2 regions of the Siminovitchia sp. FSL H7-0308 genome follow, and region 1 is predicted to be linked to the other one. Evidence: a T-box and tRNA genes for the amino acid it is inferred to sense, from the RefSeq annotation. Region 1 holds a T-box; the other holds one or more tRNA genes.
The links. A T-box is a leader RNA that pairs with one kind of tRNA and senses whether it is charged. The one in region 1 lies ahead of leuS (leucine--tRNA ligase), so its partner is inferred to be a tRNA-Leu.
Positions count from the first base shown of each region.

Region 2: it has a tRNA-Leu gene. The T-box ahead of leuS (leucine--tRNA ligase) is inferred to sense a tRNA for this amino acid. The anticodon was not compared.

Region 1 covers NZ_CP150282.1:814,244-818,673, forward strand. The annotation lists gene MHB50_RS03890 (transposase) at 1-7, shown strand, start outside; gene MHB50_RS03895 (IS3 family transposase) at 1-837, shown strand, start outside; gene MHB50_RS03900 (class I SAM-dependent methyltransferase) at 1,234-1,806, opposite strand; gene MHB50_RS03905 (YtzC family protein) at 1,920-2,210, shown strand; T-box leader at 2,425-2,667, shown strand; gene leuS (leucine--tRNA ligase) at 2,721-4,430, shown strand, end outside.
Region 2 covers NZ_CP150282.1:2,864,704-2,869,133, reverse strand. The annotation lists gene MHB50_RS13675 (erythromycin esterase family protein) at 1-1,228, shown strand, start outside; gene MHB50_RS13670 (GNAT family N-acetyltransferase) at 1,394-1,906, shown strand; tRNA gene MHB50_RS13665 (tRNA-Pro) at 2,476-2,549, opposite strand; tRNA gene MHB50_RS13660 (tRNA-Leu) at 2,553-2,635, opposite strand; gene MHB50_RS13655 (MerR family transcriptional regulator) at 2,787-3,554, shown strand; gene MHB50_RS13650 (PBP1A family penicillin-binding protein) at 4,242-4,430, shown strand, end outside.

The DNA.
Region 1 (4,430 bases):
CGATTAAAACATATTCTCCTTGTTGTGGGTATTCCTGAAGCAACCTATCACTATCATGTAAAAAACTTTGGTAAAGAAGATGCTGATGCAGAAATAAAAGAACTCATTAGACACCTATTTAAGCAATTCCATGAACGCTATGGTTATAAACGAATCACAAAAGAATTAAAGAAATTAGGACATTGCGTTAATCATAAAAAAGTGTATCGACTTATGCGGGAATTAAGTCTGAAATGTGTTAAATTTATGCGGAAATCTCGGAAATACAACTCCTATAAGGGAAGGGTTGGAAAGGTAGCGAAAAACCTTCTATCCCGCCGTTTTAACACATCTATTCCTCTTCAAAAATTAGTAACTGACATTACAGAATTCAAATGTCTAGGCGAAGAGAAGTTGTATTTAAACCCTATTCTAGACCTTTATAATGGAGAAATTATTTCGTTTGGAATTAAGAAACGTCCAACATTGGATCTTGTCATGGAACCTTTAGACGAAACAATTGAGATCATAAAGAATCACGCAACCTACCGTACTACCGTCCACTCGGATCAAGGGTGGCATTACCAACACAAACAATGGGTTAAAACATTAAGGAAAAATAAAGTATTCCAAAGCATGTCACGTAAAGCAGCCTGCACAGACAACGCCTCGATGGAGAATTTCTTTGGCATTTTAAAGCAAGAAATGTATTATGGGGAAAAACTAGTAAGCTATGAGGAGTTAAAAAGGAGAATAGAAGACTATATCTACTGGTATAACAATGAACGATCCAAAGAAAAATTGACTGGACTAAGTCCGGTCCAATACCGAACTCAATCCAGCCAATCAGCTGCATAATAAAAACTCTAGCTTTTAGGGGTAACCACCTTTTAAAACCTTGATTTCACGCGGTTTTATTTTGGCGCTTTGGGCAAAAAATGTCATAACGCTAATAACTGTATGGAATGGCCTAAATTTTTTTCGGCAAATAGAAATGAATGAGGAGGAAATCAAGATGAAAAAAAGACAGGCAATATGCCTGTGAGATAAGACGACCCATGGAACGGACAAACTTGCTGTGAAATCAGAGGAAACTGGTAGCCATGGGTTGATCCAATAAAATAAAAATGATCAATCACAAAGGATATTGCAATCCCCGCTTCGTAGCAGACTTCCGCTCAAATGACAGTAGTTGCTGTCATCTTCCACCAAAGCCATAAGAAAAAACGGCAAGACTACATCAGACTGTCCCTCTTATCTTTTTTCAAAAGCAAGTACGAAGGGCGCATTGTTTTTTAAGTTGATAAAAGCATATTGCAGGACATGCACCATGTCTTGATCAAGGTTTTGTGAAAATTTTAACAGCTCGTTCCGCTCTTTTTCCCCTTCTTTATGCCCATGGTAAACAACGAGAACAATGATTCCGCCTGGAGCCATCATCTTCAGCAACTGTTTCACAGCCATGATCGTCGTTTCCGCTTTCGTAACGATGGATTTATTCCCGCCAGGCAAATAACCGAGATTGAACATGGCTCCGCTTAGGCTGCCATGGATTTCTTCAGGGATTGTAGCGGAAATGTTTTCGTGGCCTGTCTGAAACAAGGTAACCCGTTCAAGAAGTTCTCGTTCCTGCAACTGCTTTTTGGTATTAGCAATGGCTTCTTCTTGAATATCATAGCCAAATACTCGGCCAGTGTCTCCGATAAGCTGTGCCAAAAAAAGTGTGTCGTGGCCATTTCCAACTGTCGCATCCACTACAAAGCCACCTGGTCGAACAACCCTCTGCATGACGGTTCTTGTAAAAGAAAGTACACCTTCAAGATTCATGGTTTAGCTCCTCCTAAGGCATTCATACAAAATTGTAACATAACCGTCAAGATTTGAGTATATACTACAGGAAGACGAGCTATATGCCGTCGAAAAAAGGGGAGGATTGTTAAATGGCTACCAGACAGTCGATTGAACACTTTATCAACCGTTGTGAAACAGCCATTATCAATGCGGAAGAGCAATACGACCTGGGCAGCAGGCAGGAGCACCACTATGATATAGAGTATAGTGATGCCATGCAAGAGCTTGAAGCCATGCTCGTACAGCTCCGAAAAATATCTGACAGCGCCAACCCGGAGCAGCGTGAACGGCTCCACAGAGTGCGCTTGAAGATTCAGCAGTTGCAAAACAAAATGATTCTCCTTAATCATGATCGTCCAGTATACAGCACGTGGCATTAACAAGAAGACAGGCTGAATGCGGCCTGTCTTTTTACATAAAAACCGGAGACAACACCCTGGATTGGTTAAATAGGAATGAAAGTCGTTTCTGAATAAATAAGGGAGAATCTTGGGTATCTGAAGCCCATCCATCTGAATAGAATACGCAGCCCCAATATAGGCTTGAAAACCTGTCTAAAATTGTCTACAATGGGGAATAAAGATAATAAAATATGTTAAAACGGTAACGAAGGACCAGTATTGATGTCACCCTGTTTTCAGAGAGTTGGCGGCAGGTGGGAGCCAACCAGGATCATCAGGAACTCCCCTTTCGAGTTGCAGGTGTGAAAGAAAACGGTTTATCCCGATTTTTTCCGGTAATGCTTGCCGTTCTCTGCGTTAAGGAACAATCAAGTGAGTGAGCTATACGCTAAAAATGGGTGGTACCGCGGGAGAAATCACACCTCTCGTCCCAGGAATATTACCGGGATGAGGGGTTTTTTTATTTAGTATAAGGTAGGAGGCATCTCGATGAGTTACAATCATAAACAGATTGAACAAAAATGGCAACGTTATTGGGAAGAAAACAAAACGTTTAAAACGACTGAAAATGAAGGAAAAAAGAAATTTTATGCTCTTGATATGTTCCCATATCCGTCGGGAGCAGGGCTTCATGTCGGGCATCCGAAAGGATATACGGCATCGGACATTCTTGCCCGTATGAAGCGAATGCAAGGATACAATGTCCTCCACCCGATGGGGTGGGATGCGTTTGGTCTTCCGGCTGAACAATATGCGATTGATACTGGAAATGATCCAGCCGAGTTTACGGAGCATAATATCGATACATTCCGGAAACAAATCAAGGCGCTCGGCTTTTCTTATGATTGGGACCGGGAAATTAACACGACCGATCCATCCTATTATAAATGGACGCAATGGATTTTTCTCAAGCTGTTTGAACATGGCCTTGCTTATATTGATGAAGTTCCGGTCAATTGGTGCCCGGCGCTTGGAACCGTCCTGGCCAACGAGGAAGTCATTGATGGAAAAAGTGAGCGCGGCGGGCATCCCGTTGAACGCCGGCCGATGAAACAGTGGATTTTAAGAATTACGAAATATGCGGACCGCCTGCTTGAAGATTTGGATGAACTCGATTGGCCCGAAAGTATTAAAGATATGCAGCGCAACTGGATCGGCCGTTCCGAAGGGGCGGAAATCACCTTTTCCATTGCCGGTCATGCCGAAACGTTTACGGCTTTTACAACTCGTCCCGATACATTGTTTGGTGCGACATATGCCGTGCTGGCTCCAGAACATCATCTTGTTGCCAAAATTACCACTCCTGAACAAAAGTCAGAAGTGGAAGCTTATATAGACAACATTAAAACAAAAAGCGACTTAGAAAGAACAGATCTTTCCAAAGAAAAAACGGGCGTATTTACAGGTGCTTATGCCATTAATCCGGCAAACGGTGAAAAAATGCCCATTTGGATCGCCGATTATGTATTGGCTTCCTATGGAACTGGCGCTATTATGGCCGTGCCTGCACACGATGAGCGGGACTATGAATTTGCCCGGAAATTCGGGTTGGAAATTAAAGAAGTCGTTTCCGGCGGAAACATTGAAAAAGAGGCCTATGTTGGCGACGGCCTTCACGTAAACTCGGGATTCTTGGATGGTTTGGGCCTTGATGAAGCCATCGAAAAAATGAATGACTGGCTGGAAAAAGAAGGACATGGCAAAAGAAAAGTCACATATCGCTTGCGTGACTGGTTGTTTAGCCGCCAACGTTACTGGGGAGAACCGATCCCGATTATCCATTGGGAGGACGGGACAATGACGGCTGTTCCCGAAGAACAGTTGCCAGTTTTACTGCCTGAAACAGACGAGATTAAACCATCGGGAACCGGTGAGTCGCCGCTTGCCAATATTACTGACTGGCTTCATGTGGAAGACCCGGAAACCGGGAAGAAGGGCCGCAGGGAAACGAATACGATGCCGCAATGGGCCGGAAGCTGCTGGTATTTCTTGAGATTCATTGATCCTGACAACGACAAGGAGCTTGCCGACAAGGAATTATTAGAAAACTGGCTTCCAGTCGATGTTTATATTGGCGGCGCGGAACATGCCGTACTACACTTGCTATACGCCCGTTTTTGGCATAAATTCTTATATGATATCGGAGTTGTTCCGACAAAAGAACCGTTCCAAAAACTGTTTAACCAAGGGATGATTCTT
Region 2 (4,430 bases), 2.1 Mb from region 1:
AATATCTTTATTTGTTTTATTGTCTGGATGCGGGGCAGGTAAAGCAGTTGAAGGAGCAGATCAATACATAACAACTATTGAACAAATCGATATTCCAGATGATATAAAGGTTATCGGACTGGGTGAGGCAACACATGGAAATATTGAATTTCAAGAGTTGAAAAAAGACGTTTTTAAAGTATTGGTAAAAAATGAAAATGTCCGTGTTTTTGTCTTAGAAGGTGATTTTGGGGGCGGACAGCAAATAAATCAATTCATTTTAAATGGAGCTGGTACTGCAAAAGAGGCAGTGAACGCCCTTGATTATGGTATTTATAAAACGGAACAAATGATTGAGCTTGTTCAATGGATGCATGATTACAACGCGACGGTGAGCGAGGACAGGAAAATTTATTTTTATGGAAATGATATGCAACGCTATGACTACAGTAAAAAAGGCGTGCTAGACTATTATAAAGTTGTAAATGAAGATGCATTCAAAAAATATGCATTACAGCTGGAACCTGTTTCAAATGATAAAATGCATGAGTTAACGACAGAGCAATTGAAGGAAATCGATGAAACAATAGAAAACATCCTTTCAGACCTGCAAACAAATGAAGGGAATTACGTGGAACAATCATCTACTGAAGCTTATCTCTTTGCTTTACAATATGCGCAAATCATGAAACAGCGTACACAGTTATTTTTAAACGAAGGAGATTATACAAAACTTCGTGATCAATATTTGGCGGATAATTTACAATGGATTGTTGAATTTGAAGCAGAGCGAGGTCACGATAAAGTATTTATGACCGGACATAACGGGCATATTGAAAAAACGTCTGCATCGTTAGCTGGTTACAAATCGATGGGAAATTATTTGGATGATTTGTATGGTGAAGAATACTTTGCAATTGGTACTGATTTTATCAGCAGCGAGTTTCAGGCGAAAAATGGCGGCTCTGGTGAACGACAAATTCATACACTGGAGAATCACAATGATTTAGTTGATGCATTCAGTGAAGTGGAATCAAATGTTTTCTATGTTGATTTTGCAAAAGCAAGGAAGTCGGATGAGTTATCGGATATCATCTCGAGGGAACAAAAAATGGCGAATATTGGGGATGATTTCCGCTGGTGGTACAAGACTTTAAAGAAGTTTTACACGATTGAAATGACACCCAGCAAAGCATATGACAGTGTTATTATTGTAAAGGCAGCAACACCAACAAATGTCATAGAATAGCGCTATTTAATGATAACACAGCATAAAATAATCCAATTCTATAAGTGTCCAACTTGCTTTTCTTTTTTCCACAAATAGGGCCAGATTGTAGAACGTTTCATTCGTATTTGCAGTGGTTATTGTTGACTTAATAGTAGGGAAGTATTTTTGATGGGGGTTTGGGTAATGCACATAAAAACGAAAAGGTTATTGATACGAGAATTTGAATCCAAGGATTGGCAAGCTGTATACGCGTATACGTCGGACAGTCATGTTATGAAGTATATACCTGAAGGCGTTTTTACTGAAAAAGATGCCAAAGAATTTGTAAGTAAAAACACAAGTGATGATGCCGAAAAATTTCCTGTAGTATTAATAGCGGAAGATATTGTTATAGGGCATATTGTTTTTCATAAGTATTTTGGTGAGCATACTTATGAGATTGGATGGGTGTTTAATCCAAAATACCAAAACAGAGGATACGCCTCTGAAGCGGCAAAAGCCATCTTGGAATATGGCTTTAAAGAAATGAACTTACACAGGATTATAGCAACATGTCAGCCTGAGAATATTCCTTCATTCCGAGTGATGGAGAAGATTGGAATGAGAAGGGAAGGCTTTTTTAAAAAATGTATCCCTAATGGTAATGAATGGTGGGATGAATACTATTACGCCATTTTAGAAGAGGAGTTCAAATGAACGATAAAGAGTTCACAAGGTTTTTTTCGTCAATAAAAGGTGAAAAAATTGGATCAGATTGTGAAAAAGTAAAGAGGGTTTTCTGGTAATGACAGTGGAATTGTTTTATTTGCAAGTCTCATCTTGACATTGCAAATACTTCAAGAACGCATGAGAAACTTTTGAAGGAGAGTTAAATTACGCAATCGGGCGGTATTGTTTCATAAGAAATAAATTGGGACCACCATTTAGACAACTCTAAAATGTGTGGTCCTTTTAATATCCACTATGATATAAAGCGAAAATTCTGCGAATCAGGATGCCGGATTTACTTGTGGGGCCAGGTTGTTTCGGTTTGCGGTACCGGTTAAGGCCGCATTTTATCCGGCATGTAAGGTGCCATATACCCCACATCAAGACCTGAGTTGGTAAGTGGGAGAAAACGGCACTAAATGCCCGATTCGTTCAACTAACATTCAGTAGGAGCCCTACTGAATGAAGTTTCACTTTATGTTCACGACTTGTACGAAGATCAATTATTTTTAGATGTGGTGGAAGGTTCTGGACCTTCCTTTACGCTTAGCCGAAAGTCGGAATGACAGGATTTGAACCTGTGACCTCTTGGTCCCGAACCAAGCGCTCTACCAAGCTGAGCCACATTCCGGAATGCCGCGAGTGGGAGTCGAACCCACACGCCCTTGCGGACACTAGAACCTGAATCTAGCGCGTCTGCCTTTCCGCCACCGCGGCAAAAATGATAGCTCTATTATTATAACATAATATGAACATAAAATGTTTTGACGTTTTTTTGAAAATCCAGCGTCTTTTTCATGTTCCCTCTTGCACCTCCAGCTACGTGAGGCCTTATGATGAATATATACTTTTCGTAGGAGGGTTTTTAATGAAAGAGAATACGAAGTACGCCGTTGGAGAGTTTTCCAAAAAGACAGGTTTGTCTGTTCGCACGCTGCATTACTATGATGAAATTGGGTTGCTTCAACCTGAAAAGGATTCGGAAACAGGTCACCGCATTTACAGTCATTCAGATATTGTAACCTTGCAGAAAATCTTAAGTCTTAAATTTCTCGGTTTCAGTCTGGAGCAAATCGCTTCCTTGCTGCATAAATCGAGCTTTACGGTTGATTTAGCTGACACATTGACTCTTCATATGAAGGCTTTGGAAGAAGATAAAAAGCGAATTGAGATATCAATGAATGCGATGAAGAGAGTCGTCAGATTGCTTAAGGAAGAAGGAGAAGTGGAAAGTTCCGCATTATTCAGCATCATTCATAATATGCAAACGGCGAAAAAGCAAAAAGAATGGATGGATGAGCATGAGCTGACAGAGGTAATGGAAGTGTTGTCCGGGAGATCCGAAGAAGAAAAAATCGCCTTGGATCAAATGTTTATTACATTTTATAAGGAAGTCAAACAATTATATGGCAGTCCGGTAGACGACCCCAAAGTAACAGAAATGCTTGAATCTTATCTTCATAATACTTTTTCCTTTCTGGGAGAAGACTTGATTCACCAACTGGCGGACGCAAATGTCGAAGAAACGGATATTCAAGAACTGGAGAATATGTCGCCTTTTCCATTTACGGAAGAAGAGCAGAAATGGCTTAACGAGGCGATGGAATATTATGTGAAGGAAGCAGAACAGGAATAGATGTGTTTTTTTGTAAAAGCGTTCCATCCCATCTGATCAGTTTCCGGCAGATTTTTAAAGCCAGTCCCAGCCATATGTAAAAATAATGAAATCCCTTCCGATTAATATCATGATTGGAAGGGATTTTCTCAATTGGTAAGGTATATTGTAAGTGATACGAGCTCCAAGACGCTTGAGGAAGCTTATATGAAGATGCAGCGTGAAAACCTTTCGCAAGTAAGCGGGTGAAAAAACAACATATGGGGCTTAACCTAGCCAAAGCCCAACGATAGTATATATTCTCGATGTTTTTCCCTTTCATGTCGGCTGTTCCCCCTTGAAGATGTTTGAAATATGGCGCACGATTTGACACTGTATTCCCTACAATGAAGTTTAATGAATGATTATGACGAAAGTTTTTTACAGGAAGACATGCAACTTCATCGTATTCATTATATATAGTGAAAAGGATCGCAATCAGTATGGTTTACGGGTCAAGAGAGTAGTCACAAAAAGAAGGAATGTTCGCCAACCCAATATTTGCAAACGACATCGCAGAGATTCAATCAGGAAAGAGTGTGGAAGAAACTGAAAAAGTCAATCATTTGTATTTCTTTTTTCACATATAGGAGCTGCTCAGTGGTTTGCGAAAATGAAAAATTGGGTATTCCTTCATTGATATGATTACATATTAGGGGGAATGTGGTCATGGAGGAAGGTTATCCTAGTCGCAGGCAGTATCAAAAGAAAAGACAGCAGGGAAAAAGAATATTAAAAAAGTTAGCCATTCACACCGTGATGGCATTTTTTATCTGCGGTGTTTTATTGATGGGGGTGCTTGCGTTTGCCGCAGTGGCTTATGTAAGGGATGCTCCACAATTAAATCCCGAGTTGCTG